4 regions of the Salinispora sp. H7-4 genome follow, and region 3 is predicted to be linked to each of the others. Evidence: riboswitches for the same ligand, from Rfam matches in the RefSeq annotation. Region 3 holds a riboswitch; each other region holds the start of a gene.
What was found. A riboswitch is a leader RNA that binds a small molecule or an ion and turns the genes downstream of it on or off. The one in region 3 is predicted to bind cobalamin.
Positions count from the first base shown of each region.

Region 1 (7,522 bases), on a different contig from region 3:
GCCGGCCCGGCACCCCCTCCCCGATAACGGGCGCGGTGAACAGCCGCGCCCGGAGCCCCAGCTGCGGCGCGGCCACCGGGTACGGGACCCCACTCGGGTACGCGTCCCGGCTCGGGTGCGCGGGCCCGGGGGCACCGTCCTCGGGGACCGCGGCTCGGTCCGGACCGGACCGATCAGCCGCGGGGCCGGTGCTGCCGTCGGGGTGGATGTCTGCCGTGGAACCGGTGTCCGGCTCGGGTCCGGTGTCGCCAGCCGGGCCGCCCGTATCCCCGGGACCGGTGCCCCCGCCCGGACCGCCGTCGGGACCGGCGTCATCCCCCGGACCGCGGCCGGGACCGGCGCCGTCGTCCGGGTCGTCGGGATGCTCCTCCTGTGCCCGGTTCAGCGCCTCGTCCAGGCGTTGTTCGTCCAGTCCCGGCGGGTCGAACGGATCCCGGCGGCGACGGTGCGGCAGGGCGAGTCGGGCGGCAACCCGCACGTCTTCCGCGCTCACCCGGTCCCGGCGCTGCCAGGCGGCGTGTGCCACGGCGGTCCGGGCGGTGACGATGTCGGCCCGCATCCCGTCCACGTCGAACGCCGCGCAGACCTCGGCGATCTGCCGCAGGGCCGCGTCGGTCAACACCACCCGGTCCAGCCGGGCGCGGGCCTCGGCCACCCGCCCGGCGACCGCCGCGTCCTCCCCCGCCCAGCGGGCGGCGAAGCCGGCCGGGTCCGCGTCGGCGTCGAGCCGGCGCCGCACCACCTCCACCCGGACGGCCGGGTCACGGCTGGCGGTCACCTCCACGGTCAGCCCGAACCGGTCGAGAAACTGTGGACGCAGCTCCCCCTCCTCCGGATTCATCGTGCCGACCAGCAGGAACCGGGCCGCGTGGCGGACCGACACCCCCTCCCGCTCGACGTGGCAGCGCCCCATCGCGGCGGCGTCCAACAGCAGGTCGACCAGATGGTCGTGGAGCAGGTTCACCTCGTCGACATAGAGCACCCCCCGGTGGGCGGCGGCGAGCAGGCCGGGCTCGTAGGCGCGGACCCCGTCGGCGAGCACCCGCTCCAGGTCGAGCGAGCCGACCACCCGGTCCTCGGCGGCGCCGACCGGCAGTTCGACCAACGCGGCTGGGCGACGTTCGGTCGCCGACGCCGCCGGGTGGGGCCCGTCCGGGCAGCCGGGGTCGGGCGTCTGCGGATCGCAGGCGAACCGGCAGCCGGCGACCCGGACCACCGGCGGCAGCAGGGCGGCGAGGGCGCGCACCGCGGTCGACTTGGCGGTGCCCTTCTCGCCCCGTACCAGCACCCCGCCGATGGCCGGGTTGACCGCGTTCAGCAGCAGCGCCAGGCGCATGTCGGCCATGCCGAGTACAGCCGAGAAAGGGTAGTTCGCCACGGCCGCCTCCGGGCGCGGCCGCCGTGCAACCCGCAGGCCCGGTTCACTCGTCGTGCTCATCCGCGCTCCTCCAGATCGCCCTCGCTGGCCAGATACGTCTCCCGGAGCCGGTCCAGGGTGCTCGGCTCCGGCTTTGCCCACAGCCCCCGGTCGGCGGCCTCAAGCAGCCGTTCGGTCATGCCCCGCAACGCCCACGGGTTGGACCGCTCCAGGAACTCCCGGGTCTCGGCGTCGAACAGGTACGCCTCGGCGAGCCGCTCGTACATCCAGTCGTCGACCACGCCCGCGGTGGCGTCGTAGCCGAACAGGTAGTCGACGGTGGCCGCCAGCTCGAAGGCGCCCTTGTAGCCGTGCCGGCGCATCGCCGCGATCCACCTCGGGTTGACCACCCGGGCCCGGAACACCCGGCGGGTCTCCTCGCTGAGGGTGCGGGTCCGCACGTCGTGCGGCATCGCCGAGTCGCCGACGTACGCGGCCGGTGCGGCGCCGGTGAGGTGCCGGACCATCGCCACCATCCCGCCGTGGTACTGGAAGTAGTCGTCGGAGTCGACGATGTCGTGCTCCCGGGTGTCCTGGTTCTTCACCGCCACGGCGATCCGCGCGAAGGCGCGTTCCATGTCGGTGCGGGCCTCCCGGCCGTCCAGCCCCCTCCCGTACGCGTAGCCGCCCCACACCGCGTACACCTCGGCCAGGTCGGCGTCGCTGCGCCAGTTCCGGGCGTCGATCAGCGGAAGCAGCCCGGCCCCGTAGGCGCCCGGCTTCGATCCGAAGATCCGCGCGGTGGCCCGGCGCTCGTCGCCGTGCCCGGCCAGGTCCTCGGCCACGTGCGCCCGGAGGTGGTTGTCCGCGGCTGACTCGTCCAGCGCGGCCACCTGTCGTACCGCGTCGTCCATGAGCGCCACCACGTGCGGAAAGGCGTCCCGGAAGAAGCCGGAGATGCGGACGGTCACATCGATGCGGGGGCGTCCCAACTCGGCCAGGGGCACCACCTCGACCCCGGTCACCCGTCGGGACCGGTCGTCCCAGGTGGGTCGACAGCCGAGTAACGCGAGCACCTCGGCGATGTCGTCGCCCTGCGTGCGCATGGCGCTGGTACCCCACACGGTGAGCCCGACCGAGCGCGGGTACGTCCCGGTGTCGGCGAGGTGCCGGGCCAGCAGCGAGTCGGCCAGGGCCACGCCGACGTCCCAGGCGTTGCGGCTCGGGATCGCCTTCGGGTCGACCGAGTAGAAGTTGCGACCGGTGGGCAGCACGTTGACCAGGCCCCGGGTGGGTGACCCGGACGGGCCGGGCGGCACGAACCGCCCGTTGAGGGCGGCGAGGGTGTGCGCCAGCTCGTCGGTGGTGCGCTCCAGCCGCGGCACCAGTTCGGTGGCGCCGAAGCGCAGCACCGCGGCGGCTGCCGGAATCGCCCGGCCGGTGACCTCGACGACGACCTCCTCCACCCGGTCGGGGGGCCAGCCGAGCGTCTCCATCCCGAGGGCGAGGCGCCGGGCCAGACCCTCGATCAGGTCGACGGCGTCGGCGGCGGTGCCGGCCGGCCCACCGGCCGCGTCGGTCAGCGCGGCCGGCACCCGCACCCGGGCTCCGGGCGCGGCGAGCAACGCGGACTCGTCCAGGCCGTAGCTGGCGGCGAGGGCCTGCCGCAGGCCGGGCAGGGCCCGGGTCCCGCCCCACACCTGTGGGGCGCGCAGCACGGCGAGCACCAGGTTGACCCGCGCCTCGCCGCCAGGTGCTTCGGCCAGCACGTGCAGGCCGTCGCGGATCTGCACGTCCTTGACCTCGCAGAGGTAGCCGTCGAGGTGCAACACGAAGTCGTCGAAGTCGTCGGCGGCCGGCATCTCCGACTGGTGCAGGTCGTGGTGCAGCTCCGCGGTGCGCACCAGCTCCCAGATCTGTCCCCGGACGACGGGCACCTTCGCCGGGTCGAGCGCCTGCACGGTGGCGTACTCGTCGAGTAGCTGCTCCAGCTTCGCCAGGTCCCCGTACGTCTCGGCGCGGGCCATCGGCGGCACCAGGTGGTCGACGACGACCGCGTGCGCGCGGCGCTTGGCCTGCGTCCCCTCCCCCGGGTCGTTGACGATGAACGGGTACACCAGCGGCAGGTCGCCGAGGACCGCGTCCGGAGCGCAGTCGGCGGCCAGCCCGAGGCCCTTGCCCGGCAGCCACTCCAGGGTGCCGTGCTTGCCCAGGTGCACCACGGCGTCCGCGCCGAAGCCGCCCGCCGTGGCGGGGGCGGCCAGCCACCGGTACGCGGCCAGGTAGTGGTGACTCGGGGGCAGGTCCGGGTCGTGGTAGATGGCGATCGGGTTCTCCCCGAAGCCGCGGGGCGGCTGGATCAGCAGGACCACGTTGCCGAACCGCAGGCCGGCCAGGACGAGGCCACCGCCGTCGGTGTACAGCTCGCCCGGCGGCTCCCCCCAGTGGCGGACCATGTCTGCGCGCAGTTGCGCCGGCACCTGGTCGAACCACCGCCGGTACGTCTCCTGCGGTACCCGTGCGCTGGCGGTGGCGAGCTGCTCGGGGGTGAGCCACTCGACGTCGTGGCCGCCGGCGGCGATGAGGGCGTGGATGAGGGCGTCCCCGTCGTCCGGTAGGGGCGCCGCGCCGAGGTCGTAGCCGGCGGCGGCGAGCGCGGCGAGCAGCCGCACCGCGCTGGCCGGGGTGTCCAGGCCGACGGCGTTGCCGACCCGGGAGTGCTTCGTCGGGTACGAGCTGAGCACCACCGCCACCCGCTTGCCGGCGTTCGGCAGGTGCCACAGCCGGGCGTGCCGGACGGCGATTCCGGCCACCCGGGCGGCGCGCTCCGGGTCCGGCGCGTAGACCGACAGCCCGTCCGCGTCGAGCTGTTTGAACGAGAACGGCACGGTGACGATCCGCCCGTCGAACTCCGGGATCGCCACCTGCATCGCCGCGTCCAACGGGGACAACCCGGCGTCGCTGTCGGCCCACTGCTCCCGCGTGCTGGTGAGACAGAGCGCCTGGATGACCGGCAGGTCGAGGGCGGCCAGCGCGCCCACGTCCCAGGCGTCCTCGTCGCCACCGCCGGCCGCGTCGGTGGCCACGGTGCCCCCGGCGGCGAGTACGGTGACCAGCAGCGCGTCGCAGCGGGCGAAGAGTTCCAGTGGGCCCGCGCCGGCGGTCAGCCCGCGCAGCGAGCCGCAGAAGATCGGCGCCGCGTTTCCTCCCGCGGCCTCCACGGCGTCGGCGAGCGTGTCCACGAAGGCGGTGTTGCCGGCGAGCGCGTGCGCCCGGTAGAAGACGATTCCGACGGTCGGCCGGTCCGGGCTGGTCGACCGGGCACCGTGCATCCCGTACGCCGGGGTCGGTGCGGGGGGCGCGAACCCCGCGCCGGTGAGCAGCACCGTGTCGGAGAGGAACCGGGCCAGCTGCGCCAGGTTCTCCGGTCCCCCTTCGACCAGGTAGGACAGGGCCTGGGTGGTGACACCGGCGGGCACGGTGGAGGCGGCGGTCAGCTCGGCGTCGGGGACGCTCTCCCCGCCCAGCACCACCGTCGGCACGTTCGCGGCGAGGACCGCGGCCAGTCCGTCCGGCCATGCGGCCCGACCGCCGAGCAGGCGTACGACGGCCAGGTCCACGCCGTCGAGCAGTTCCGGGACGCCGTCGACGGCCACGCGGTTCGGGTTGGCCAGGCGATAGTCGGCCCCGCTGGCCCGCGCGGCGAGCAGGTCGGTGTCGGCGGTGGAGAGCAGCAGAATGCGCACAGCAAACTCCGGAGAGTGACGCCCACGTTGTGGCGCGGGCGATCAGTGAAGCGGGAGGTGATTCGGCTTCGCGGGCACCGTCTCGGGCCACCCGACCGGGCGGGCCGACCGGGCGCGCGTCAGGCGGCGATCAACCGCGGGCAGCAGGGCCGAGAACGGCGGCCCCCCCGCACGGCAGCAGGGACGTTCTCGGCGGCGGGACCCGTCGCGGCGGCGAAACCAATCGCGGCAGCGGGACCAATCGCGGCGGGGTCGGGCCGCGGACCGGTGGCGGGCATACCGCCGCCGGCCAGACTGATGCGACAACTGTCGATGGATGGGACGCTACACGTCATCGGGTCCTCCTCGGGTATCCACGCCCTGGGGTGCACCGACGGCCGAAGTATCCTGGCTCCCGGATCGACGCTCACCCCCGGCCTTCCAACCGCGCGACGCACGGTCGTGGCTCCACAAGGGGGATCACTCCCCGGTGACAGTGGCGGGACCGCGCCGGATTCACACCGGCTTCCTTCACTGCCGTCCGGCCGCGAACTCTGCCACACCAATACGTCCCGGTCAACGAAACGAGGGCAGAGCAGCGGTCGACCAGTCCCGGAGCCGCCGCCCCGGGGGTGTCCCTAATGGGTTTGTCAACGCGCATCGAGGGCTTTGGCCCAGACGATGATGTGGTCGATGGCGTCACGGGTCAGGCCAATCGTTGGGTCGGGGGTGATCAGCAGGGTGGGGCTGGTGCGGGTCGCGGCCCAGGTGTGGGCTTGGGGTGTGTGGAGGTCGTCGATCCATGCCGCGGGCCGTTGCTGGGCGTAGGCGGCGATGAGCGGGATTTTGTCGCTGGGGTGGAACGGTGCGGCTGGCATGGTGATCACGGGCAGGGAGGTGATGTGCAGTAGCGGTGCGAGGAGCTGGTTGGCTTCGTCGTTCCAGGCCGTGGCCCAGGCGACGTCCAGGACGGTGCTCGCTTCGGTGATCCAGGCGCCATGTGCGGAGTTGACACGGACGGGTTCCTCGTCGGGGAACAGGTGGTGCTCGGTGTAGCCGGCCGGTGGTTGAACAGTTCCGTAGGGATTGAGGACACCGTCGACGTCGAGCAGGAGCAGGGGCCGGGTCATCTGCGGATTTTGCCTGATGTGGTCAGCCGGGGGTGACCGCGACGATTGGTCTTGGCTGGTAGGGAATCTTGTCGCGGAGCATGGCGAACAGGACGTTGCAGCGGCGTCGGGCGAGGCAGATGAGGGCGGCGTCGTGGCGTTTGCCTTCGGCGCGTTTGCGGTCGTAGTAGGCGCGGCTGACGGGGTCGGTGAGGGCTGCGAACGCGGCGAGGAAGAACGCTCGTTTGAGGTTTTGTTGCCGCCTCGCGGTGGGTGCTCGCCGCGGATGCTGCTGCCGGATCGTCATACCGGGCCGGGTGACCGAGGGCCCCCGGGTGGGGACGATCAAAAAGGTAACGGTCACGGCGGCTACCGGAGGCGCCGCTCCGGGTGGGCCCGGTTCCAGGCGCGCATCCGCTCCGGATAGCCCATCTTGGCTGCCTCGTACAGCGGCAGGGCCAGCCGGCGGGCGAGTGACGCGGCAACCCGCGGCGACCCGGTACGGCGGCGGATCCACTCGCCGTCGTGCGCGATCGCCACCACCGTCGTGTCCGTCGCCGTCGTCTCCGGCTCCAGGTAGAACTCGACCCCGGTCCGGCTGGCGACGAACTGCTCCAGCGCCACCAGGTCCGCGCGGGTGCCCTCCCGGTCGAGCTTCGTCGGCACCCCGTCAGACTCCCAGGTACGCGACCGCTTCCGACTGAACCAGCCCATGCCGCTCCTCCTCGCATCTCCGGTGCCGCCGGCCTCCAGTGCACCACCCTTGGCTGAGCGCCGCCTGTACGCCCCCTGATGACGCGCTGAGGACGCGCTGCCGGCGGGTGGGCCCAAGCCCGCAGGGAGGCGTCGGCCGGCTCACCGTCCCGGGGGCGGGAGTGAGGCGTGCGTCACCGCGAGCACGAGCCGGTCCCAGGAGTGGGTCAGGCTGCGACCGGTGAGCTCGGTGAGCCGGCGGAGCCGATGGCGCATGGTCTGCGGGTGCAGTCCGACCGCGGTCGCGGCCTCGATCGCCGACCCGTGGGTGAGGTACGCGTCGAGCCCTTCGAGCAGGTGGGCGTTGGCGGGGGTGAGCACCGGCCCGAGAACCGCGGCGTGCAGTGCGGCACGGTCAACGGGAGGCGTGCCGTGCAGTACCGCGACGGTGAGCGCGTCGCCGCGGTCGAGCACGGTCCGGCGGGCGAACGCCGCCACGGGTGCGTGCTCGAGCGCGGCTACCGCAGCCCGGTAGTCCTGGGGCAGGGTCGCCGGGGAGGCGCCGCTGATCAGACAGGCCCGCCAACCGCCAGCGGCCACGGCCGCCACGACCTCGGACTGCTCGTGCCCGTCCGGGA
Region 1 covers NZ_JABZED010000004.1:53,086-60,607, forward strand. Annotated here, with positions in the region: gene H0524_RS05440 (VWA domain-containing protein) at 1-1,438, opposite strand, end outside; gene cobN (cobaltochelatase subunit CobN) at 1,435-5,103, opposite strand; cobalamin riboswitch at 5,484-5,614, opposite strand; gene H0524_RS05450 (HAD domain-containing protein) at 5,733-6,212, opposite strand; partial or broken gene H0524_RS05455 (IS110 family transposase) at 6,235-6,494, opposite strand; gene H0524_RS05460 (hypothetical protein) at 6,561-6,905, opposite strand; gene H0524_RS05465 (CdaR family transcriptional regulator) at 7,047-7,522, opposite strand, start outside.
Region 1: linked by a shared signal. The riboswitch ahead of cobN (cobaltochelatase subunit CobN) and the one ahead of H0524_RS06380 (ribonucleoside-diphosphate reductase subunit alpha) in region 3 are both predicted to bind cobalamin.

Region 2 (7,522 bases), on a different contig from region 3:
CATCGTTGAGCAGCTCGGCGAGTTCGGTCACCGCCCGCGGACGAGCCCCCGCCAGCTCCGGAATCCGATCCAGGAGCCGGTGCACCAGCGGCGCCCACGCCGGCACCAGGTGTGCCGCCGCGAGCAGGCCCTCATTGGCAAGGCCGTCCGCCCTGGCTACGGTCCGCACGCCACCGCCGGAGACCACCGCCACCGCGTCCGCCCAGCGGAAGGCGAGGTCGACATCGTGAGTGGAGAGCACCACCGTCGTACCCGCCGTGTGCAGGTCGTCCAGGGTGCGCAGCAGTGCTTCCACCCCGGCCGGGTCGAGCCCGGCGGTCGGTTCGTCGAGAATGAGCAGCCGCGGGTGCATCGCGACCGCACCGGCGATGGCCACCCGCTTGCGCTGGCCGTAGGAGAGCAGATGGGTGGGTCGCTCGGCGATCGCCGACACACCGAGCGCCGCCAGTGCCGCGTCACAGCGCCGCCGCACCTGCGCGGCCGGGAGCCCCAGGTTGACCGGCCCGAAGGAGACATCCTGCCGGACGTTGGCGGAGAAGAGCTGGTCGTCCGGGTCCTGCACCACCAGTTGCACCTGCTGCCGCAGCTCCCGTAGGCCGGCCCGGGTGTGTCGCACCCGGGTGCCGGCGACGGCGATCTGGCCCGTGGCGGGCCGCAGCGCGCCGGCCGCCAGTCGGAACAGCGTCGTCTTGCCGCCGCCGTTCGGGCCCAGTACGGCCAGCCGCTGACCAGGGTCGATCCGAAGATTGACCCCGGCCAGGATCGACCGACCCGGCTGGTAGGCGAAGCCCACCTCATCGAACTCCAGCAGCGAGGCGTTCACCAAGGGGACACCAATCCGGTGCTGACCATGACAATCGCGCCGAGCAACGCCGTGGTCGCCGCGACGAACGGCACCGATACCCGGTGGGCCGCCACCTGCACGGCGAGTGAACCGGTGTAGCCCCGCACCGCCAGTCCCTCCTCCAGCCGCCGCGCTCGGTGCAACGCCCGGACGAACACCGCCCCCGCCTGTCCGGCCAGCGACCGGTAGGCGGTCCGCCAGGTACGGAAGCCAAGCCGGGCCGCCTGCGCCTGTCGGACCGCATGCACGCTCTCCACCAGCAGGAAGAGCATCCGGTACGTCAGCGCGGCAACCTCGGTGACCGCCGGGGGGATCCCCAGCCGGTGCAGTCGTGGCAGGACATCCGACAACGGTGTGGTGGCGGTGAACAGCAGCAGGCAGGTCAACGCCGCCACGGACCGGCCCGCGGTCTGTACCGCCAGCGGCACGCCGGCGGGGTCGATGGCCAGTCGGGCCGGAGCCGGCATCGACACGAGCAACGGGACGGTCGACGTGGCCACGAAGAGCAGCGGCACCCGGGCCGCCCGCAGCACCACGACCAGTGGCACCCGTGCGGCGGCCAGCAGCACCGCCGCCGCACCACCGGACAGGAACGCGGCGGGCCAGGTGGGCAGGGCCACCGCACAGACCAGCAGCCCGAGCGCGAGCAGCGCCTTCTCGGCGGGGTGCCGACCTCGCCAGGGACCGGTGTGCGCCGCGATGTCGAGGGCGAACACGCTAACCGCGCTGCCGATCGACAGCGTCGCGCTGCCGCTGCCGGGTCCGGGCAACACCGAAGTAGTAGCCGAGCAGGCCGGCGCCGAGCGCAGCCTGGAGGGCGAAGAACGCCGACTCCAGCTCGGCCGACGGCGGCTCGTAGATCGGCGAGAACCACGGCTGGTAGTCCGGATGATCGTCGACGATGGCCTGTTCGGCGAGGGCGTCCGCGCCGGAGAAGGGTTCCTCCCCCGACCCGAGGCCGAACGCCAGCGGCACCACCGCCAGGAGCAGCACCGCGAGCAGCAACAGCAGGTTGACCCAGGAGAAGCGCCTCATGCCCGTACCTCCGCCGCCGGGCGCAGCAGGCCGAGCCGACGCAGGTCATCCCCGCTGGTCCGACTCAGCAGGCGGACCACCAGAACGGTCAGCAGTCCCTCGCTGATCGCCAGTGGAATCTGGGTCACGGCGAAGATCCCGCCGAACTTCGCCAGCGCACCGCCGACGCCGGCGACCGGGTCGGGGAACGCCAGGGCCAGCTGGGCGACGGTGACACCGTACGTCGCCAGGCTGCCCAGGGCCGCAGCGGCGAACACCGCCGGGCCCAGTCCACCGCCAGCACGACGGACCATGGTGTAGCTCCCATACGCCACCCACGGGCCGACGATCGCCATCGAGAAGATGTTCGCGCCCAGCGTGCTCAGCCCGCCGTGGGCCAGCAGCAGCGCCTGGAACAGCAGCACGATGCCGCCCAGCACACTCATCACCGGCGGTCGGAACAGCACCGCCCCCAGCCCGGTGCCGGTCGGGTGGGAACTCGACCCGGTCACCGACGGGATCTTCAATGCGGACAGCGCGAAGGTGAAGGCACCGGCCGCGCCGAGCAGCAGTTTCGAGTCTGGATCTGCACGGACCTGCCGGACCAGGGCCCGGCTCCCGTGTACGACGAATGGCGCGGACACGACGAACCACGCCGCCGCCTGTTCCGGAGGGAGATACCCCTCGGCGATATGCATCGAATGACCTTCCCTTCCAGCACCTCGTGGATGAGATCCGTGTCAAGGCCGGTCTCCTGGCTTCCGGATCGACGTTCACTCCAGCCTTCCCAGGCCTGGTTGGGCCCAGTGGCACAGTCAGAGATCACTACCCGGTCACAGTGGCGAGGGCCGCGCCGGTCTTCCACCGGCTTCCCGTGCACCTTGACGGCGAGAGGCTATCGGGCACCCGCCCAGACGGCAAGCTGTCGATTCACGCCAATCGCTACCCGCCTCCGCCGGCTGCGGCGAACCGAACGCCACGCTGCGCCACGAGCCGAGAGCTTCAGCACAGGCCGGTTCCCGGTTTCCTGGCCGTCAGGAGGGCGTAGCCGAGCACACCATCGGTGACCGCGGCCCGGGCCGCGGCCAAGACCGTCGGGGCCCGGTCGAAGTCCAGGCCGAGCGCCGCCGCCTGATCCGCGGCGGTCATCCGCAGCACGGTCAGGCGCGCCTCGATCTGGTCGATCATCGTGGTCACCGCGGAGTCGTGCCGTTCGGTGTGGGTTGTCGTCAACCCCGCGCCGGCCAGCAGGGCGACGTACTCATCGAGGGGACGCGCATCGGCAACGCAGGCGATCCACGCTCCCAACCCGGTCAGTTCGGGGGGCAGCCGGTCGGGGACGGCGACAACATCGGCCAGCCCGAGTTGCCCGCCCGGGACCAGCACCCGGGCCAGTTCCCCCGCTGCGGTGGGCTTTTCGGGGAAGGTGCAGAAGGCGCATTCGCAGACCACCACCTCAACCGAGTGCGAGTCGACAGCCAGCCGCTCGGCGTCTCCCCGCCGAAACCGCACCTGGTCGGTGAGGCCAACGGACCGGGCCACCCGGGTGGCCGCCGCGACGTTGGGACCGGCGAGGTCCACACCGGTCACCGTGCAGCCGTACTCGGACGCCAGCAGCAGCGCGCTGGTACCCCGTCCGCTCGCCACATCGAGCACGCGTTCACCGCCGGTCAAGGCCAGTCGGGTGGCGAGTCGGCGGGTCAGCGACGAACCACCGGGATGGTATGCCTCGCCGAGGAGCAGGGCGACCAGGTCCGAACCGTAGACCGCGGCGCAGCAGCCCTTCGGGTCCGCTGCGGGCTCACTCCCCGTCACCGGATCCGCCGCCCGACGTTGGTGGCGTCCGGTGCCACCCGCCGCTCGGCGGCGACGCCGTCGGAACGCTGGGCGACCTTCGACCCGTACGGGGAGTCGGTGATCATCGAACGCAGCGCGAGTGCGTTGGGCACCACGTCGGCGACCGGCACCCCGGACATCTGCTCGCGGACCTGTTCCCGGTAGCCGACCGAGTTGTAGGCGCAGAACGGGATCAGTCTGCCGTCCGGGGTGATCTCCTCGACGCAACACTTCATCAGCTGCCGCACATTGAGGGTGTACGGGTCCTGGAAGTCCTGGATCACGATCATGAAGGCCCGGTCGGTCAGGTTCGCCACCGCCTCGGGTAGGTTGACGCCGCAGGCGTCGGCACAGTCCAGCGCCGCGGCGGTCTGGGCGAGGCGCACGTTGGTCGTGTCGGTGCCCATGAATGCCGACGCCGACCACAGCTTCTCCAGCGCTTCCCGGACAGCGGGGTCCGGCACCACCCGGTTGGTGACGTAGTCGAGATGGTCTGCCACATCGAGCAGCCGAGGAATCGGCACCACCGCGAAATCCTCGGCGCCGGGCGTGCCCGAGGTGAGCAGATAGGTAATCGACCGGCAGGTCGGGAAGCAGCACGGCACCGGGAAGAAGTCCTCGGCCCGGAACCAGTCGGGCCGCTGCCGCGCGACGAGGTGAATGATGTCGGAGTTGGTCAGCCGGGTCAGCGGGTCGAAGGGCGTGTGTCGGCCGGAGTGGGTGACCGGCTGGAACGAGACGCTGCGCACGGCCGGGTGCGCCAGGCCGTGGCTGATGATGGCGCCGAGTTCGTGCTCGTTGAGCCCTCGTTCGACCGCGGCCACCAGGGTGACGGTGAGGCCGGCCTCGGCGCAGTTGTCCAACGCGCGCTGCTTGATCTCACGCAGGTCCCGCCCCCGGATCTCCCGGTGTGTCCGCTCGTCGAACCCGTCGAACTGCAGGTAGATGTTGACCGCCCGGTCGGGACGGTTCCGCTCGCCGAGCGCTGCCACGAACCTCCGGTCGCTGGCGAGCCGAATTCCGTTGGTGTTCAGGTTGACGGCCCGAATCGGGCGGGCCTGGGCGGCGTCCACGAAGTCCAGGATCTGCCGGTGGATGGTGGGCTCTCCGCCGGAGAACATCACCACCTCGGCCTCGCCCTCACTCGCCACGAAGACGTCGAGCATCCGCTCACACTGCGCGAGGCTGATGGCGTACCCGTCGGGCTGGTGACCGGAGTCGGCGAAGCAGATCGGGCAGTCGAGGTTACAGCCGGTGTTGACCTCGATAATGCCCAGACAGGCGTGCTGCTTGTGTTCCGGACACAGCCCACAGTCCGCCGGGCAGCCGTCGCGCACCTCGGTCTGGAAGGTCAGCGGGATCGTGCCGGGCTTGTTGAAACGGGCGCTGTCGAGGTACATCCGCGCGTCGCCGTACACCAGCGCCTCGAACTGGCCGTGCTCCGGACAGCGCTTCCGCAGGTAGACCTTGTCGTCGCGGAGGTTGACCTGTCCGTCGACGACGACCTTGCAGACCGGGCAGATCGACTTTGTGTACTCGACGAACACCTCATCCCGGTCCCGCTTCATGGCTCTCACCATTCCACGCCGCACTGCCCCGGCACGCCGGCTTGGTCGAATACCGCCCGGCGTGGCTGACCGGCCGACACTGCCCCGCCCCGTGCTGGCGGGCGGGCGGAGGGCAGCCCGGCACCGGCACGTCAGCGCGACACTGGCAGGTCAGCCCGGCACTGGAGCACGAGCGCGGAGCAGGTCCGCAACCTGCACACACCATTCGCGATTTTCCTGCTCGAAGCGACGTCCCCGCAGGCAGGTGAGGTACGGTCCGATCCGGTTGCTCTCGCGCAGGAACGTCTCCTCGGTCAGGTCACCGCGCAACTGCCGGAGCATCCGGTCGAAGAGTTCCACCTTGGCGGCGGCGATGACCGCCCGCTCCTCGAGCTGGGCGATGACCGGTGCCGGGTCGAGTCGGTCCACGGCCTGGACCATGACGAGCAGGTCCTCCCGGGTCGACGACGGCTTCGACGGCACGGCGGCGAAGGAGGCCAGTTCGGCGAGGCCGGCGGGGGTGACCGTGAACAGCCGTTTGTTGGGGCGGTCGTGCTGGATGACCTGACGACCGGTGATCAACCCCGCCCGTTCCAGCTTGGTCAACTCGGCGTAGAGCTGCTGGGGCACCGCGTACCAGAAGTTGGAGCAGGAAACATCGAAGATTTTGGCCAGCTGGTAGCCGCTGTACTCCCCATCGAGCAGCACCGCCAACACCGCGTGCCGCAGCGCCATGGCCACACCTCCCGCTCCGGGTGAGGACGGAGTTCGGCGGGCCGGCACCGCCTCGCCGACCCTTCCCCCGAACCATACTCAATGATATGACTATTCCTGTTGTGGATTACCGGCGGCAGTCCTCCCGACCGTCGATCCTGCCCAGCGGCACCCTGCCCACCGTCACCACGCGGAGCGAGACGGCCCCCACCGGCTTCCCCCGCACCCGGGACTCCCGGGGACCTGGAAGGACACCCCCATGAAGCTTGGCTACACGACCGGCTACTGGTCCTCCGGGCCGCCCGAGGGCGTCACGGCGGCCATCGCCGAGGCCGACCGACTCGGCTTCGACTCCGTCTGGGCCGCCGAGGCGTACGGATCGGACTGCCTCACCCCACTCGCGTGGTGGGGAGCGAGCACCTCCACCGTCCGCCTAGGCACCAACATCATGCAGATGTCGGCCCGCACTCCGACCGCCGCGGCGATGGCCGCGCTCACCCTCGACCACCTCTCCGGCGGCCGCTTCGTCCTCGGGCTCGGCGTGTCCGGCCCGCAGGTCGTGGAGGGGTGGTACGGCCAGCCCTATCCGCGACCGCTGGCCCGCACCCGGGAGTACATCGAAATCATCCGTGCCGTCCTCGCCCGGTCCGAACCGGTCACCTACGACGGCGACTTCTTCCAACTACCGCATCGCGGCGGCACCGGGCTGGGTAAGCCGCTGAAGTCCACCGTCCACCCGCTACGCGCCGACATCCCGATCTTCCTCGGCGCCGAGGGGCCGAAGAACGTCGCCCTGGCCGCCGAGATCGCCGACGGCTGGCTACCGATCTTCTTCTCCCCCAAGGCGGACAGCTTCTACCGGGCCGCGCTGACCGAGGGCTTCGCCCGCCCTGGCGCCCGCCGTGACCTGGACACATTCGAGGTCGCCGCGACCGTACCGATCGTCGTCCACGACGACATCGAGCGGGCGGCGGATCGGCTCCGACCCTTCGTCGCGCTCTACGTGGGCGGCATGGGAGCCAAGTCAGTCAACTTCCACCGGGATGTCTTCGCCCGCCTCGGCTACGAGAAGGAGTGCGACGTTATCACCGAGGCGTACCTGGCGGGCGACAAGAAGCGGGCCACCGCCGCCGTGCCGACCGCGCTGGTGGAGGACATCGCCCTGATCGGCCCGGTCGCCAAGGTCCGCGATGAGCTGCAGCGGTGGCGCGAGACGGTGGTCACGACGCTGCTGGTCCAGGGCAACGCCCAGCAGCTACGCCAGATCGCTGAAGTGGTGGGCTGAGCACTCGTCCAGCCGATCGCCCGACCCCGGTTGGCCCACCTAGCTGCGGCCCGCGCCGCCGCGGCGGTGGGCCACCGGAGTCGCCGAGTCAATCACACCGGCGGCTCAACTGGCGCCGTCGTAGCAGATGACCTGCCGAATCACGTCGCCGCGACCGAGAGCGGCGAGGGCATCCCCGACCTCCTCCAGTCGCAGCCGGTGCGTAATCATCGAACTCAGGTCGAGTCGGCCAGCCCGCCAGAGGTCAAACATCCGGTCGAAGTCTCGCGGCGCCTGCGACGC
Region 2 covers NZ_JABZED010000004.1:120,420-127,941, forward strand. Annotated here, with positions in the region: gene H0524_RS05755 (energy-coupling factor ABC transporter ATP-binding protein) at 1-823, opposite strand, end outside; gene cbiQ (cobalt ECF transporter T component CbiQ) at 820-1,560, opposite strand; gene H0524_RS05765 (energy-coupling factor ABC transporter substrate-binding protein) at 1,562-1,879, opposite strand; gene H0524_RS05770 (energy-coupling factor ABC transporter permease) at 1,876-2,556, opposite strand; cobalamin riboswitch at 2,585-2,757, opposite strand; gene H0524_RS05775 (class I SAM-dependent methyltransferase) at 2,861-3,673, opposite strand; gene H0524_RS05780 (radical SAM protein) at 3,670-5,262, opposite strand; gene H0524_RS05785 (PadR family transcriptional regulator) at 5,413-5,976, opposite strand; gene H0524_RS05790 (hypothetical protein) at 6,063-6,218, shown strand; gene H0524_RS05795 (LLM class F420-dependent oxidoreductase) at 6,215-7,240, shown strand; gene H0524_RS05800 (Zn-dependent alcohol dehydrogenase) at 7,346-7,522, opposite strand, start outside.
Region 2: linked by a shared signal. The riboswitch ahead of H0524_RS05770 (energy-coupling factor ABC transporter permease) and the one ahead of H0524_RS06380 (ribonucleoside-diphosphate reductase subunit alpha) in region 3 are both predicted to bind cobalamin.

Region 3 (7,522 bases):
CCCCCGTCGGCGTCGGGCACCCCCGATCTTCGCAGTAGCCTGACAGTGCGGCGCTCGTCCGCGGCGAGAGTAGTGACTGGTGCATGAAGTCGCCGATCGCGGTGAAGGCCGCACCCTCGCGCACCGTCGGCTTCGCCCGCACCTGGGGAGCGGCGGGCTTGGCCAGCAAGAGCGCACCCTCGGTGCGGCATCCACCCGTTCAACAAGGTGGGCATGGCCAGTCCGGACTTCAAGGGGTGGCTGGCCGTTCGCCCCTCCAAATTAGTAGCGGCGAGGAGTTGGCGTGCCGTAGAGACGCCCCGAAAAGTTACCCTTTAACCGTATTGATCGATGAGAGTCATAATGGTGTCACCGCCAGTGTTGCGCCAGTTGGACCATAGGTAGCAAAGATGCTAGTTGCATTAGCCTCGGCTGGGTGCTAGTTGCCGCCATAGGGAAGGCTGGCTCTGCTTCCGGAGTGCGTTCCAAACGGGGATGAATATCGCCACTTGAGATGTGGGCTGATCGTGTGAAACTATGTCGACACTAACTACGACGGGGGTCGAGTGGGTTAGAGTCGCCCCCGATTGGGGGAAGTTCGCGTGAAGAGTGTGACAAGATCGCCAGGTCGTATGCTGTTGGCGGCCACTTCGGTTTTCGCTGTCGCTCTGGGTTTCCCGGGCGCTGCCCAAGCCGATGTCGTTGCCCAGCAAAATCCGGATGACGTCAGCATCCAGTCACAGGACGTGTGGACGGAGTACTGGGAAGGCGCCAACCTGATCGGCATCGGTAAATTCAATGCAGATCCGGTCGACGCGATTCCGGGGGATTCGATCCAGGCGTGCGACTATTACCCCGACGGCTGGCGGGTTGAGGTTCGGATGGACATCAATCCCACCGGAACCTGGGAGACTGATCGGGTTGCTACGACCCACGGCCATAAATCCCCCTACTGTAGCCCGTGGGAGGGTGGAAACTTGGCGGAGGAGACTCCGGTATTGGTGAAGGTCTGTAAGGTTCTGGATGACTCTGAGGAGCATTGCGAGGATCCTGTCCCTGGCTGGGCGTAGAAGGCCCACTGAAGGTATTTCCTTCATCTGGTAGTGCAATGCTGCGGTGATCTTCGTTCCTTGGGTTACCGCAGCATTGGCCTGCGTCGTTTACATAGAGAAGAGTTCGTCCCATTTCATTGCCGCATCGTTGTGGTGAAACGTAGGGTGTAGCACCGGGACGTGGAGGAGGCGCGACTGATCGCCGCCATCTGCTCGGCCTCCGCGTAGCCGCACCGCGCGAGCGTGGGGTAGTCGCTCGGCGGTTTCTCTCAGTGGGTGCAGCACCTCCGTGAGCGGGACTGACTCCAACGGCATCGACATGACCTCAACACCATGTGGTCATCTACTCCGCGATTTCCTGGAATGCGTCAGTAGTAGCGGAGACATCGGCTAGCTGGGGGGCTTCGGCGGGCTGATCTTGCGGAACCGCTCGTGCGCGGACTGGCGGCTGATGCCGAGCGCGTTGAGTTCGGCCGCCGTCTCGCAGCGTGTCGGAGCGGTTGAGCAGCCAGCCGGGCGGAGTGGCGGCCAGGAGTGGCCGGACGTGACCGCCCCACTCGGCGGTGGCCATCCAGCGTCCCTCGTCAGAGACCGGGTAGTCCCGGCCACCTTCGCCGCCACCCGCGAACAGGCCAACGGCGTTGACCAGGTGCTGTGGGTGCCGACCCGGCCGGCGCTCGGCTTCGGCCTGCCCCTGCCGGAGCAGCCCTGGTGGTCACCGACCGCCTTCGGCTTCCCCGGGCACGGCGGCTCACTCGGCTACGCCGACCCGGCCAGCGGGATCGCCTTCGGGTACGTGACGAACGGGCTGCGCGTCACCATGGCCCCGGACCCCAGGACGACGGGCCTGATCGAGGCCCTCCGGTCGGTGCTCTCCCACCAGACAGTCTGAAACACGCCTTACGGGGCGTCGATCATGGTGGTGGCCATGTATATGGCGGGTTCGGCGCAGGTCCGTGGCATCCGGGTCGGTCAGGGAGAAATAGGGGACAGTCCGGATGCTCTGGGTCGCGACGTGGCGAAAGATAGCTCAGCATGCAGAACCGAGTGACAGCAGCGCTACTCCGCTATGTCGAGCAGACGTACGGGCCGGACATGTGGCGCCGGCTGGCCACGGCCACTACGACGGTGCCCTCAGCAATGAGAACGCTGAAGGGCCGCCGTTTCGTGGCCTCGATCCTTGCCCTACCTCTCGCACTGGTGACCACCGCTCTCACCGTGGTGCTCGCCGGCATCATGCTGATCAATGTCGGCTACCCGCTGCGGCAGGTGCTCGGTCTGGGTGGCCACGAGGGCAGCATATGGGCCAGCACCTACTACGACGCGTGGGGCGGTCCTACCCTGCTGGGTGCCTGGGCGGTGCACGCAATGCTCGCGACACTGGTCCTTTTTCCACTGCTGGGTTGGGCCATCCGCGGCCTCGTTCAGCTTCAGCTACGCCCCGCCAGGACGACGATCGCATCTCCGCGTACGGTGGATGCGGTCGTAGCGTCCGGAGAACGTGGGCGGCCCCGAGCCCGTAGACCAGCCGGGACGCGCAGGCGGAATGCCCGGTGGCGGCGTGTCCGTATTGCTTTCGCGGCCTTCGGTTCGGTGTACGTGTTGGCACTGCTGGCGAACTCGGCGGGAATCGGTGACAACGTCATCTGGGTGCCGCGCGACGTGCTGAGTAGTTGTGCGCTGATCGTCGTCCTCAGCCCGCTGATCGCCGCCGCGGTGCTGGTTTTCCGCGCGGACCCGGCCGATCGGTGAGCGCTCAACGCGTACCTGTGGTGTCGGGTATGTCGAGCACAGATCAGGCGTTGGCGATCGAGGCGGCGTCGGCGGGAGCCACGGTCGTCCGCAACCACTATGGATCCACACTGGCCCGGTTCGCGAAGGGTGCCGGAGACTTCGCCACCGCGGCCGACCTCGCGGCGGAAAAGGCGATCCTGGACCTTCTCCGCGCGGCGCGCCCGGATGACCTCCTGGTGGGGGAGGAGAGCGGGCGCTCCGGCGCTGGCGACAGCGGACGTCGATGGCTGGTTGACCCGTTGTGCGGGACCTTGAACTATGCGGTGCGCAGCATGTTGGTCGCGGTCAATGTGGCGCTGCAGGCCGGTACGCAGGCAGTGGTGGCCGCCGCGGCTGACCCGTTCAACGACGAGGTGTTCTGGACCGACGGCACCGCCGCCCACCTCCGTCGGGGCGGTACGGACGAGCGGCTCGTTCCCTCGGCCGACTCCGCGCTGGTGGACCTCAACCTGGATCCGCCGTTTCCCAACGGGGAGGTCTTCCACGCTGCTCGGATCCTGACTGATGCCGGCTTCACCGCGCGGTTTCGCCCCCGGGTGCTCTCCACCACCCTGGCCGTGACCTGGGTCGCCGCCGGCCGCCGCGCCGGCTACGTCACCGACGGCCACGAGTTGCGGGACAGCGTGCACTTCGCCGCCGGGATCGCTCTCTGCGAGGCGGCGGGTTGCGTGGTCTCCGGAATCGACGGACGGCCGCCCCACTCCGGGCTGGGTGGTCTGGTCGTGGCTGCCGACGAGCGGACGCACCACGCCCTGCTTAAGTCCATTGAGAACCAAAGGCCGGCCTGAGTAGGGTTGCGGCGGTTTCCGGGTCGCCAGGGTGAGGGAGTTAGTACGGTGCAGCGGGTGACGATCCATCGGGACGGGGTGGCGCTGTCCTGCCTCGTGGGCGGCTCCGGCGACGAGGTGGTTGTGCTGTTGCACGGGCTGGCCGGCAGCGCGGCGGAGTTCGTGCCGACGGCGGAGGCGCTGCTGCCGGAGCACCGCGTGATCGTGGTGGATCAGCGCGGGCACGGTCACTCGACCCGGCGGCCGCAGGATCTCTCCCGCCGGGCGTACGTCGAGGATGTGCTCGCTGTGGTCGCTGAGCTCGCGGGCGGCGTGCCGGTGACGGTCGTGGGCCAGTCGATGGGTGGGCACACCGCGCTGCTCTTCGCCGCCGAGTATCCCGAGCTGGTGCGTCGGCTGGTGCTGCTGGAGGGCGGGGTCGGGGGCCGCGAGGAGCGGGGGGACTACCCGGCCGAGCTGGGTGCCTTCTTCGCCTCGTGGCCGGTGCCGTTCGCCGATGTTCGCCAGGCCGCCCAGTTTCTGGGCGACACCCCGGTGGCGCAGGCCTGGCTGCGGGACCTGGACCGGCGCCCGGACGGGCTCTGGCCGCGATTCGAGGCGGGGGTGATGCGGGGGGCTATCGCGGCCGTCGCCGACCGGGCCTGCTGGGACGAGTGGCAGCGGGTGCAGGCCCCCACCCTGCTGGTGTTTGGCGAGCACGGGATCATCCCCGCCGCCGAGGTGCGGCGCATGGTGTCCCTGCGTCCGGATGTCGAACGGGTGGTTGTTGCCGGCGCCGGGCACGACGTCCACCTGGAAGACCGGGGCGCCTGGGTGCGCGCCTTGGGGCAGTTTCTCCACCGCTGACACGCCGACACGACATCTGGTGTTGCATGTCGGGTGGGGGTGGCATATATGGTGTCTCCCGTAGCTGGTTCGGCGCTCCCACCGGGAGTGGCCGAGGCAAGAGGGAACCCGGTGGAAGTCCGGGACTGCCCCGCAGCGGTGAGTGGGAACGACCGCCGTCATCACGCACTGGGCTGATCGAAGCCTGGGAAGCGACGGCCAGTAGGCGACCGGGTCCCCGGGCGTGCCCGCGAGTCCGAAGACCTGCCAGCGCGCCGTACGCGTCGCGTGCGGCGGTTGGCGGCCGCGCGGGACGGCCGACACCCGCAGCCGCCCGGTGTGGTCAGCCACCGGGCGAATGATTGTGGTGTCCCCCTGCGCGTTCGTCGACCTTGTCGGCAGGTGGAGGAGGGGGAGATGACGGCGACGCGGGAACGTGCCACGAGCGGTCCGGCCGGGGAGACGACGACGACGCGGGAACGCGCCACGGACGGTCCGGCCGGTGCGGCGCAGCAGCAGCGGCGGCAGGTGATGGAGGTCCGCAAGCGCAACGGCGACACCGAGCCGGTGGACGTCAACAAGATTGTCCGCGCGGTGGAGCGGTGGGTCGGCGACCTGAACGAGGTGGACCCGCTGCGGGTGGCGACCAAGACGATCAGCGGCCTGTACGACGGGGCGACAACGGCCGAGCTGGACCGGCTGTCGATCCAGACGGCGGCGGAGCTGATCGGCGAGGAGCCGCAGTATTCGAGGCTGGCGGCGCGGCTGCTGGCCGCGTACGTGGACAAGGAGGTCCGGGGGCAGCAGGTCGCGAGCTTCAGCCAGTCCATCCGGTACGCCCACGGCCTCGGGCTGATCAGCGACGACACCGCCGCCTTCGTGTCCCGCAACGCCCGCAAGCTCGACGACGCGGTGGACCCCGCCGGCGACCTGCGGTTCGAGTATTTCGGGTTGCGTACGGTCGCGGACCGCTACCTGCTGCGGCACCCGCAGTCGCGGCTGGTGGTGGAGACCCCGCAGTACTGGCTGCTGCGGGTGGCCTGCGGGCTGTCCCGGACGCCGGCCGAGGCGATCGGGTTCTACCGGCTGATGTCGTCGCTGGCGTACCTGCCCAGCTCACCGACGCTGTTCAACTCCGGCACCCGGCACACCCAGATGTCGTCGTGTTTCCTGGTCGACTCGCCGCGCGACGAGCTGGACTCCATCTACCAGCGGTACCACCAGGTCGCGAAGCTGTCGAAGTTCTCCGGCGGCATCGGCATCGCCTGGTCGCGGGTCCGCGGCCGGGGCGCGCTGATCCGGGGAACGAACGGCCGGTCGAACGGGATCGTGCCGTTCCTGAAGACCCTCGACGCCGGCGTCGCCGCGGTCAACCAGGGCGGCCGGCGTAAGGGCGCGGCCTGCGTCTACCTGGAGCCCTGGCACCCCGACATCGAGGAGTTCCTGGAGCTGCGGGACAACACCGGCGAGGACGCCCGGCGTACGCACAACCTGAACCTGGCCAACTGGCTGCCGGACGAGTTCATGCGCCGGGTCGAGGCGGACGGCGACTGGTCGCTGGTGGACCCGTCCGACGCCCCGGAGCTGCCCGACCTGTACGGCGCGGAGTTCGACGCCGCCTACCGGGTCGCGGAGAAGAAGGCGGTCCGTACGGTCAAGGCGCGGGACCTGTACGGGCGGATGATGCGCACCCTGGCGCAGACCGGCAACGGGTGGATGACCTTCAAGGACCGTTCGAACGCGCTGTCCAACCAGACCGGGGCGCCCGGCAACACGATTCACCTGTCGAATCTCTGCACCGAGATCCTTGAGGTCAACAACGACGCCGAGACCGCGGTGTGCAACCTGGGCTCGGTCAACCTGGGCACCCACGTCAGCGCCGACGGGGTGGACTGGGCGAAGCTGCGGGAGACCGTCCGTACCGCGATGGTCTTCCTCGACCGCGTGATCGACATCAACTACTACCCGGCCGAGCAGGCGGCGGCCTCCAACCCGCGTTGGCGGCCGGTCGGGCTCGGGCTGATGGGGCTGCAGGACGCCTTCTTCACGCTGCGGCTGCCGTTCGACTCGGCCGAGGCGCGGGAGCTGTCCACCCGGGTGCAGGAGGAGATCTTCCTGACCGCGTTGGAGACCTCCGCCGAGCTCGCCGAGCGGTTCGGCCCGCATCCCGCGTACGCCGAGACCCGCGCCGCCCGGGGCGAACTGCACCCGGAGCTGTGGGGGGCCGAGCCGGCGCAGCCGAGGCGGTGGGCCGAGCTGAAGGCGCGGGTCGCGGAGCACGGTCTGCGGAACTCGCTGCTGGTGGCGATCGCCCCGACCGCGACGATCGCCTCGATCGCCGGCTGCTACGAGTGCATCGAGCCGCAGGTGTCCAACCTGTTCAAGCGCGAAACCATGTCCGGCGAGTTCCTGCAGGTCAACACCTACCTGGTCGGTGAGCTGAAGACGCGCGGGTTGTGGACGGCCCCGATCCGGGACGAGATCAAGCGGGCGGAGGGGTCGGTGCAGGGCATCGCCGAGCTCCCCGCCGAGGTGCGGGAACTGTTCCGGACGGCGTGGGAGCTGCCGCAGCGGGCGCTGATCGACCTGGCGGCGGCCCGGGCCCCGTACATCGACCAGTCGCAGTCGCTGAACCTGTTCCTGGCCGCGCCGACGATCGGCAAGCTCTCCTCGATGTACCTGTACGCCTGGAAGTCCGGGCTGAAGACCACCTACTACCTGCGGTCCCGTCCCGCGACGCGGATCCAGCAGGCCACCGTCGCCGTCACCCCGACCCCGTCGAGCTCCGCCGGGGCCGACGCCGAGGCGCTGGCCTGCTCCCTGGAAAACCCCGAAAGCTGCGAGGCATGCCAATGACCACCGACGCCGAGACCCGTACCGCGACCGCCGGGACCGGTGGCGGGCGGCAGCTGCTGCTCGACCCCGGCATGGATCTGACCCTGCGCCCGATGCGGTACCCGCACTTCTTCGACCGGTTCAAGGAGGCGATCAAGAACACCTGGACGGTGGAGGAGGTGGACCTGCACTCCGACCTCGCCGACCTGGCGAAGCTCTCCCCGGCCGAGCGGCACCTGGTGTCCCGGC
Region 3 covers NZ_JABZED010000006.1:10,834-18,355, reverse strand. Annotated here, with positions in the region: gene H0524_RS06410 (hypothetical protein) at 582-1,049, shown strand; partial or broken gene H0524_RS06405 (hypothetical protein) at 1,422-1,674, opposite strand; partial or broken gene H0524_RS06400 (esterase) at 1,633-1,923, shown strand; gene H0524_RS06395 (hypothetical protein) at 2,067-2,783, shown strand; gene H0524_RS06390 (inositol monophosphatase family protein) at 2,813-3,613, shown strand; gene H0524_RS06385 (alpha/beta fold hydrolase) at 3,662-4,459, shown strand; cobalamin riboswitch at 4,508-4,725, shown strand; gene H0524_RS06380 (ribonucleoside-diphosphate reductase subunit alpha) at 4,856-7,294, shown strand; gene H0524_RS06375 (ribonucleotide-diphosphate reductase subunit beta) at 7,291-7,522, shown strand, end outside.

Region 4 (7,522 bases), on a different contig from region 3:
GTTGTCACACCTAACCCTGTCCGGCCGGACCGATCTTGTTGCACGCATGGCCGGACTCGGTGGCCCCCCATGTGTGGGTCGCCGCTTGGGTCATGTTTCCCCGTTTCCCGCCGGGTGGACCGTGGCAGTGTCATCATGCGGGTCGGGGCCGTGCCACCGTGGCCGCCCCGGACGAGAGGGGTTGACGTGGGCATCGTTCCGGCGGGCACGCCCTGCTGGGCTGACCTGGCCGCGCCGGACCTCGACGACGCGCGCCGCTTCTACCCGGAGCTGTTCGGCTGGACCGGCCGGATCGCGCCGGAGCCCGAGGCGAATGGCTACACCGACTTCCTCCGCCGCGGCCAGGCGGTGGCGGGTGCCGGGCTGCCGGCCGTTCCCGAGCAGGTGCCGATCTGGTCGATCTACGTCGCCGCCGACGACGCCGACCTGGTGGCCGCGCGGGTCGAGGAGGCCGGCGGGCAGCTCGTGGTGTCCCCCTTCGACGTGCTCGACCGCGGTCGGATGGCGGTGTTGAGCGACCCGGCGGGCGCGACGCTGTGTGTGTGGCAGCCGTTCCGGATGCCCGGCGGCGAGGTCTTCGGGGTGCCGGGGGCAATGAGCTGGACCGAACTGGTCACCCCGGACCCGGAGGGCGCGAAGGTCTTCTACGAGCTGGTCTTCGGCTGGCAGCCGGACGAGCCGCCAACCGGTTCGGCCGGCCACACCGGCTGGCGCCTCGGCAGCCAGATCGTCGCCGGGATGACCGCCCCACTCGGCGACTACCCGGCCGGCGCGCCCGCGTACTGGTCGGTGTATTTCGGGGTGGCGGACGTGGACGCGACCGCCGCCCGGGCCGCCGCCCTGGGCGGGGCGATCCTGGTGCCGCCCCGCGACACCGCGGCCGGTCGCTGCACGGCCCTGCGCGACCCACAGGGCGCGCTCTTCAACGCGATCACCCCGCCCTGATCTCCAGCATCCCGTCGGGTGCGGAGGCGGGGCGGACGGGTACCACCAGTGGGCCGTACTCGCCGTCGATCACCTTCACGGTGGCGCGGTAGTGGCGAGCCAGCAGCTCTGTCGTGAGCACCTCCCGGGGGGTGCCGACGGCGGCCACGTGACCGTCCGCGAGGAGCACCATCCGATCGGCGTACTCGCCGGCGATGGAGAGATCGTGCATGGTCGCCACCACGGTCAGGCCGTGCGCCCGGCGAAGCTGGTCGACCAGTTCGAGGACGTCCTGTTGGTGGCCGATGTCCAGCGCGCTGATCGGTTCGTCGAGCAGCAGCAGGGTGGCCCCCTGGGCGAAGGCCCGGGCCAGGAAGACCCGCTGCCGCTCGCCACCGGAGAGGGTGGCCAGTTCCCGGGCGTGGAATCCGGTGAGGTCCAGCCGGTCCAGGACATCGTGCGCGGCGGCCAGGTCGGCGGTGGACTCCCGGCCCAGCGGCGCGATGTACGGGGTGCGGCCGAGTAGCACGTAGTCCAGGACCGACATCCCGGCCGGCACCACCGGCGACTGGGCGACCGTCGCCACCACCCGGGCCCGGTCCCGGCGACGCAGCTGCTGGATCGGCGTACCGAAGAGGGAGACCGCGCCCCCGGTGGGCAGCAGGCCGCCGACGGCGCGCAGCAGCGTCGACTTGCCGGCGCCGTTCGGGCCGATCACGGTGACCCACTCGCCGGCGGCGACGCTCAGGTCGACCCCGGTGAGGATGGGTACGCCGGCCAGCCGGACCCGCAGGTCGCGTACCGCCACCGCCGGTGCGCTCATCCCAGCACCCGCCGGGCGCTCCGCAGGACCAGGACGAAGAAGGGGCCGCCGAGCAGCGCGGTCACCACACCGATCGGGATCTCCTCGGGGGCGGCGGCGGTACGGGCGACCACGTCGGTGAGCGCCAGGAACGCCCCGCCGAAGAGCATCGACAGCGGCAGGATCACCCGGTAGCTGGAGCCGGCGAGCAGTCGTACGGCGTGCGGCACGATGATTCCGACGAAGCCGATCAGCCCGGACGCGGAGACCGCGGCGGCGGTGCCGAGGGAGGCGGCGGCGATCAGCAGGTAGCGGGACCGTTGCGGGTGCAGGCCCAGGCTGGTCGCCTCGTCGTCGCCGACCGAGAGGACGTCCAGTTCCCGCCGGTGCAGCAGGACCACCACGGCGGTCAGCAGGAAGTACGGCAGGACCAGCCGTACGTCGTGCCAGCCGGCGGTGGCGAGCCGCCCGAGCAGCCAGGCATAGACCTGTTGGATGCTGTCCGAGTTGCGTTGCAGCAGGTACGTCTGTCCGGCGGAGAGGAAGGCGGAGACCGCCACCCCGGCCAGGATCAGGGTCGCCGGTGATCGGCTTCGGCCGCCGGCGGAGCCGAGCAGGTAGGTCAGCGTGACCGCGCCGATCGCGCCGACGAAGGCGGCCAGCGGGATGGTGACCGGCAGCCCGGTGACCGCCCCGCCGACCCCGCCTGCGGTGATCACCACGGTGACCGCGAACCCGGCGCCGGCCGCGACCCCGAGCAGGTACGGGTCGGCCAGCGGGTTGCGGAACACGCCCTGGTAGGCGCCGCCGGCCAGGGCGAGCAATCCGCCGACGAGCAGGCCGAGTACGGCCCGGGGCAGGCGCAGCTCGGTGATGATGGCGACCTCCCGCTCGGTGAGCCCGCTGTCGAGGCCGACCCCGGGGAGGAGGTTCAGCAGCTCGACCGCGACGCTGCCGGGTGGCAGGCTGACCGGGCCGAGGGAGACGCCCGCCACCAGGGCGGCCAGCACCGCGGCCAGCCCGGCGACGAGCCAGCGGGGCCGCAGTCCGGCGGGCCGAGCCGCGGCTGACCGCCCCGCCGGCCCGCCGGTGGGGCGGTCGGCGGGGCGCTGGGTTACCACCTGCCGCATGGGGAGGCCTCTGCTATCGCCACCAGCCCAGCGTCACGCGGGGACCTTGGCGGTCGCCTCGATGATCGTGCGGAGCAGGTCGACGACGCGCGGGCCCCACCGGGAGGCGATGTCGTCGTCGAGCGCGACGACCTGGCCCTCCTGTACGGCGGTGATCGTCGACCAGCCGGGTCGGTCCTGGACCGACGCGACGCTCTGCTGGCAGCACTTGGTGTCGGCGAGGAAGATGAAGTCCGGGTTGGCCTGGACGATGACCTCCTCGGAGAGCTGCGGGTAGCCGCCACTCGCGCCGTCCGCGTCGGCCGGGTCGGCGATGTTCTCGAGCCCGGCGAGCGCGTAGAGCGAGCCGATGAAGGTCTTGCTGGTGGCGGTGTACAGCTCGGGGGCGAGCTCGTGGAAGTAGGTGAGCTTCTCCGCCCGCTCGGGCAGGTCCGCGACCAACTCCGCGATGTCGTCCTGCATCTGGCTGACCACGTCGGCGGCCTCGCCGGGATGCCCGGTCAACGCGCCGACCTCGGTGAACTGCCGATAGGTGTCGTCCAGCGTGACCGCAGCCGGGGTGAGGAAGACCGGGATCTTCAGCGTGGTGAGCTGGTCCACGATCTTGTTCTGGTCGCTGGCGAGCAGCACCAGGTCGGGGTTGTGGGCGGCGATCGCCTCGGCGTTCGGCTGGAAGCCGGAGAGGTCGGTCCGCGGTGCCTCCGCCGGGTGGTTGGAGTTGTCGTCGACCGCGACGACCTGCGGCCCCGCCCCGATCGCGAAGAGCATCTCGGTGGCGGTCGGCGACAGCGAGATGATCTTCTCCGGCTGCTCTTCCAGCGTCAGCGAGCCAACCGTTACCGGGAAGGTCGCGGCGCTGGACGCGCCGTTGTCGGCGGGGGAGTCGGTGGTCTTCTCGGCGCAGCCGCCGAGCGCGAGCGCGGCCACCGCGAGAGCCGCGGTGAGGAACCGGGGGGTACGTCTGGACATCGGGCCTCCTGTCGGTCGAGGAGTTGCTGCTTCGCCGACAGGGACCGAGGCGCCCGTCCACGAGGCGCCCTTCCTCGAGAGCGCATATCGCGACCGACCGCAGGCGACCTGACTCGTCCCCGGGATGACCCGGGGCATCACAGTTGCGGGACAGTGCCGGTTTCTCACCGGCTTCGCTGCGGGATGGTCGGTAGCACCGTAACGCACGGTCGGGCCGGCGCCCGGAGGGCCGCAGACGTGTGACGAGGTGGGGTGGGGGCCCCGCGGGACAGGGCCCCCACCCGGATTCAGGAAACGGTGATGGTGACGTTGTCGACGGCAGCCTCGACGAGGCTCCCGCCGGCGGCGTCCGCCGCCGCCACCTGGATCTGGATCGACTGGCCGGCGTACGGCGTCAGGTCGAGGTTGGCCACCGACCAGGAGGCGCTGCGGTTGGTCGCCGCCCCGGCCTGGTTGAGCAGGGTGGTGGTGCCGCCGCTGTGCACGACGCTGACTCGGAAGTAGTCGGCCGAGGAGGCGTTCGAGTAGTGCGCCAGGTACCAGGCCAACGAGAGCGTCAGCGTGCCGCTCGAGGGCAGGGCCACCGCCGGGGAGCGGGCGCTGGTCACGCCGCCGTCGATGTCGTGGGTGCCCACCGAGGAGCCGGCGAGCCGGCCGGTGACCAGGTCGTTACCGCCCGCGTACGGGGTGAGCTGCTTGGCGCCGGAGTAGCTGGTCGCCTGGGCGGCACCCCGCTCCCACTGGCCGGTGGTGGCGGTGTCGGTGCCGTTGGGGTTGATCGTCCAGCCGGTCGCGGTCTCGAAGGTGTCCGCCCAGACCGTCTCCCCGCCGCCGCCACCGCCGCAGTACTGGTCCTCCTTGCCGATCGCCCGGTACGGGCAGTCGGCGTACTCGGAGAGGAGCAGCACGGCTTCGCGGTTGCGGGCGGTCTCCGCCGGGATGACCTCGTCGGGTGGGTAGAAGCCGCCGCCCGCGGCGGAGCCGGGGTACAGCTCGAAGGTGTACGCCCAGATCCCGTGCGCCCCCCACATCCAGTCGATGCTGCTGCCGTCGGTGATGTAGAGGTCACTGGACTGCTGCGGGGTGTAGCCGTTGGTGGCCGCCATCTCCCCGCCGATGGTGGCGAAGGTGTTGTACTGGTCGGCCGTCATTCCCGGGGCGGTGTTGCTGTACGTATAGCCGAACGGCCAGAGCACCAGCTCGGAGTAGGTGTGGAAGTCGATGTTGGCCTTGATCTGCTGGACTCCGCCCACGACCCGGCTGTCCACGAAGTCGCGCACCGCATCGGTCTCCGGGGCGGAGAAGGGCGACGGGCCCCGGTAGGTGCTCGACGAGGTGGAGCCGGAGGAGCCGCCGCAGCAGCCCCAGAGGTAGTCCCAGTTGCGGTTCAGGTCGGTGCCGACCCAGGACGAGCCGCTGTTCGGCTGCCGATTCTTGCGCCACGACCGGTACGAGCCGGTGGCGATGTCGTACTCGCTGCCGTCCGGGTTCACGGTCGGGATGATCCACAGCTCCCGGCTGTTGACCACGTTGGTGACCCGGGAGTTACTGCCGTAGTTGTCGGTGAAGAGGTTGAGCAGGTAGATCGCCATCTCCACGGTCAGGTGCTCCCGAGCGTGCTGCTGGGAGTTGAAGAGGATTTCTGGTTCGTCCTCGTCGGTCCCGACATTGTCGGAGATCTTCACCGCCATCAGGTCCCGGCCCTCGTGCGAGGTGCCGATGCTGATCTTCCGCGCGATGCTGGGGTGCTCCGCCACCACCTGGTTCACCACCGCCGTCAGCTCGGCGTAGTTGTGGTAGTCGGAGTCGGCGGGCGGAAAGTCGGAGATGCCGACGTCCCCGTGGTCGTGGTCGTGGCCGGTGGGGGCTACCGGCACCTCCTCCAGCTCGAAGCCCAGCTTGGTGATCGCGGTGGCCTCGGCGGCGGTGGCGGTGACGTGCAGGACACCGTGCTCGGAGTAGTCGATCGCGGCGCCGGTGCTGGCGACCGCGCTGCGGTCGGTCACGGTACGCGGGCCGAGCACCCGGTACTGGACGGCGGCCGACTCACCGGTGGCCTCCGGCGTGGTGTTCGCGGAGACCGGTGACGCGGCGAAGGTGAGCAGGCCGAATCCCGCGGCGACGACGAGCGCGAGGCGGCGGCGGAGGGTAGGGGTGCGGAAGGCCATGGACAACCTCCTGACAAGCGCGGGAAACCTTTCCCGCCTGGTACCGCACACTCCACCACTCAGCGCATGGTCATATCAATATTCTTCCATGTATAAATTCGATGGCGAAGCCGGGACATCCCGGCAGCGGCCCGAGTTTCCCGGGCAGATCAGGACTTCGGCGCGTCCCCGCCCGACTCCGTCGAATCCGTCCCGGCCTCATCCTCGCCGGCCAGCGCCGAGCGCAGCCGCTCCTTCTCCGCGCGCCGCCGCTCGGTGGCGGCAGCCATCTCCTCGGCCATCTCCTCCCGCCACGGCCGCAGCAGGAAGAAGGAGAGCGCCGCCGAGAAGATCAACGCCACCATCAGCTTGATAAAGAGATTCAACTCCACGAACCAGAGGGCCGCCAGCACGACGACAAACAGCCCGATCCGGCCCAGCGTGTACTTGACCGCCGCGCTCATCTCCGTACTCCGTTCTCCGCCGTCGACGGGCGGCCTCAGCCCGTCCTCCGGGCCAGCCACCGCACCCCGTGGAACCACACCACCGCGTATCCGACGGTGAAGGCCACCGCGCCCAGCCCGCCGGAAACCACCGGCGGCAGGTCAGCGGTGAAACCGGCCACCACCAGGCCGAGGGTCAGCCCCACGGCTCCGGCCGCCAGGCCCGCCACCACCCGGGCGGCGCCAAACCCCCAGGCGCGGAAGTCATCCCAGTAGAGCCAGGCCGGCAGGATCACCGCCAACCACCCGTTGGCCTGGCCGAACTCCCCCGAACTGAGCGAGCTGAAGCCCAGGTCCAGGGTCGCCAACGCGAGCACCCCGACAACCCAGCCGGCCAGGCTCACCCCGAGCAGGTCGCCCAGGGTCAGCACCCGCCCCTCGGCATCTCGCCGGGGAATTCTGTTGCGCTGCTCGGTCATGGCCCTACGAGGGTACGCGAACCGCCGACCAGCACGATCAGGCCCACACCTGCTGCGGCTGGGCGCGACGCTCGGCGAGCGGGGGCGCGGCGTCGTACTCGCGCACGACGTCGTACCGGGTGTTGCGCTCGACCGGGCGGAACCCGGCATCCCAGATCAGATCCAGCAGGTCAGTCCGGTTCATGGTGCTCGGCGTGCCGTACGAGTCGGCGTCATGGGTGATCTTGTATTCCACCACCGAGCCGTCCAGGTCGTCCACGCCGAAGTTCAGCGACAGCTGGGCGACCGATAGCCCGTGCATCACCCAGAAGCACTTCACGTGCGGGACGTTGTCGAAGAGCAGCCGGGACACCGCGTACGTCTTCAGCGACTCCGCCGGTGAGGCCATCGTCGTCCGCGCCTGGATCTGGTTACGGATCTTGCCGTCCGCCGAGTCGACGAAGTCATGCTGGTAACGCAGCGGGATGAAGACCACGAAGCCGTTGGTCTCGTCCTGCAGCTCCCGCAGCCGCAGCACGTGGTCAACCCGGTGCCGGGGCTCCTCGATGTGCCCGTACAGCATGGTTGACGGGGTCTTCATGCCCTTGTTGTGCGCCAACCGGTGGATGCGCGACCAGTCCTCCCAGTG
Region 4 covers NZ_JABZED010000076.1:4,926-12,447, forward strand. Annotated here, with positions in the region: gene H0524_RS23940 (RNA polymerase sigma factor) at 1-8, opposite strand, end outside; gene H0524_RS23945 (VOC family protein) at 187-945, shown strand; gene H0524_RS23950 (ABC transporter ATP-binding protein) at 932-1,747, opposite strand; gene H0524_RS23955 (iron ABC transporter permease) at 1,744-2,856, opposite strand; gene H0524_RS23960 (ABC transporter substrate-binding protein) at 2,890-3,825, opposite strand; cobalamin riboswitch at 3,906-4,051, opposite strand; gene H0524_RS23965 (M14 family metallopeptidase) at 4,113-5,993, opposite strand; gene H0524_RS23970 (DUF4229 domain-containing protein) at 6,143-6,436, opposite strand; gene H0524_RS23975 (hypothetical protein) at 6,472-6,894, opposite strand; gene mqnE (aminofutalosine synthase MqnE) at 6,932-7,522, opposite strand, start outside.
Region 4: linked by a shared signal. The riboswitch ahead of H0524_RS23960 (ABC transporter substrate-binding protein) and the one ahead of H0524_RS06380 (ribonucleoside-diphosphate reductase subunit alpha) in region 3 are both predicted to bind cobalamin.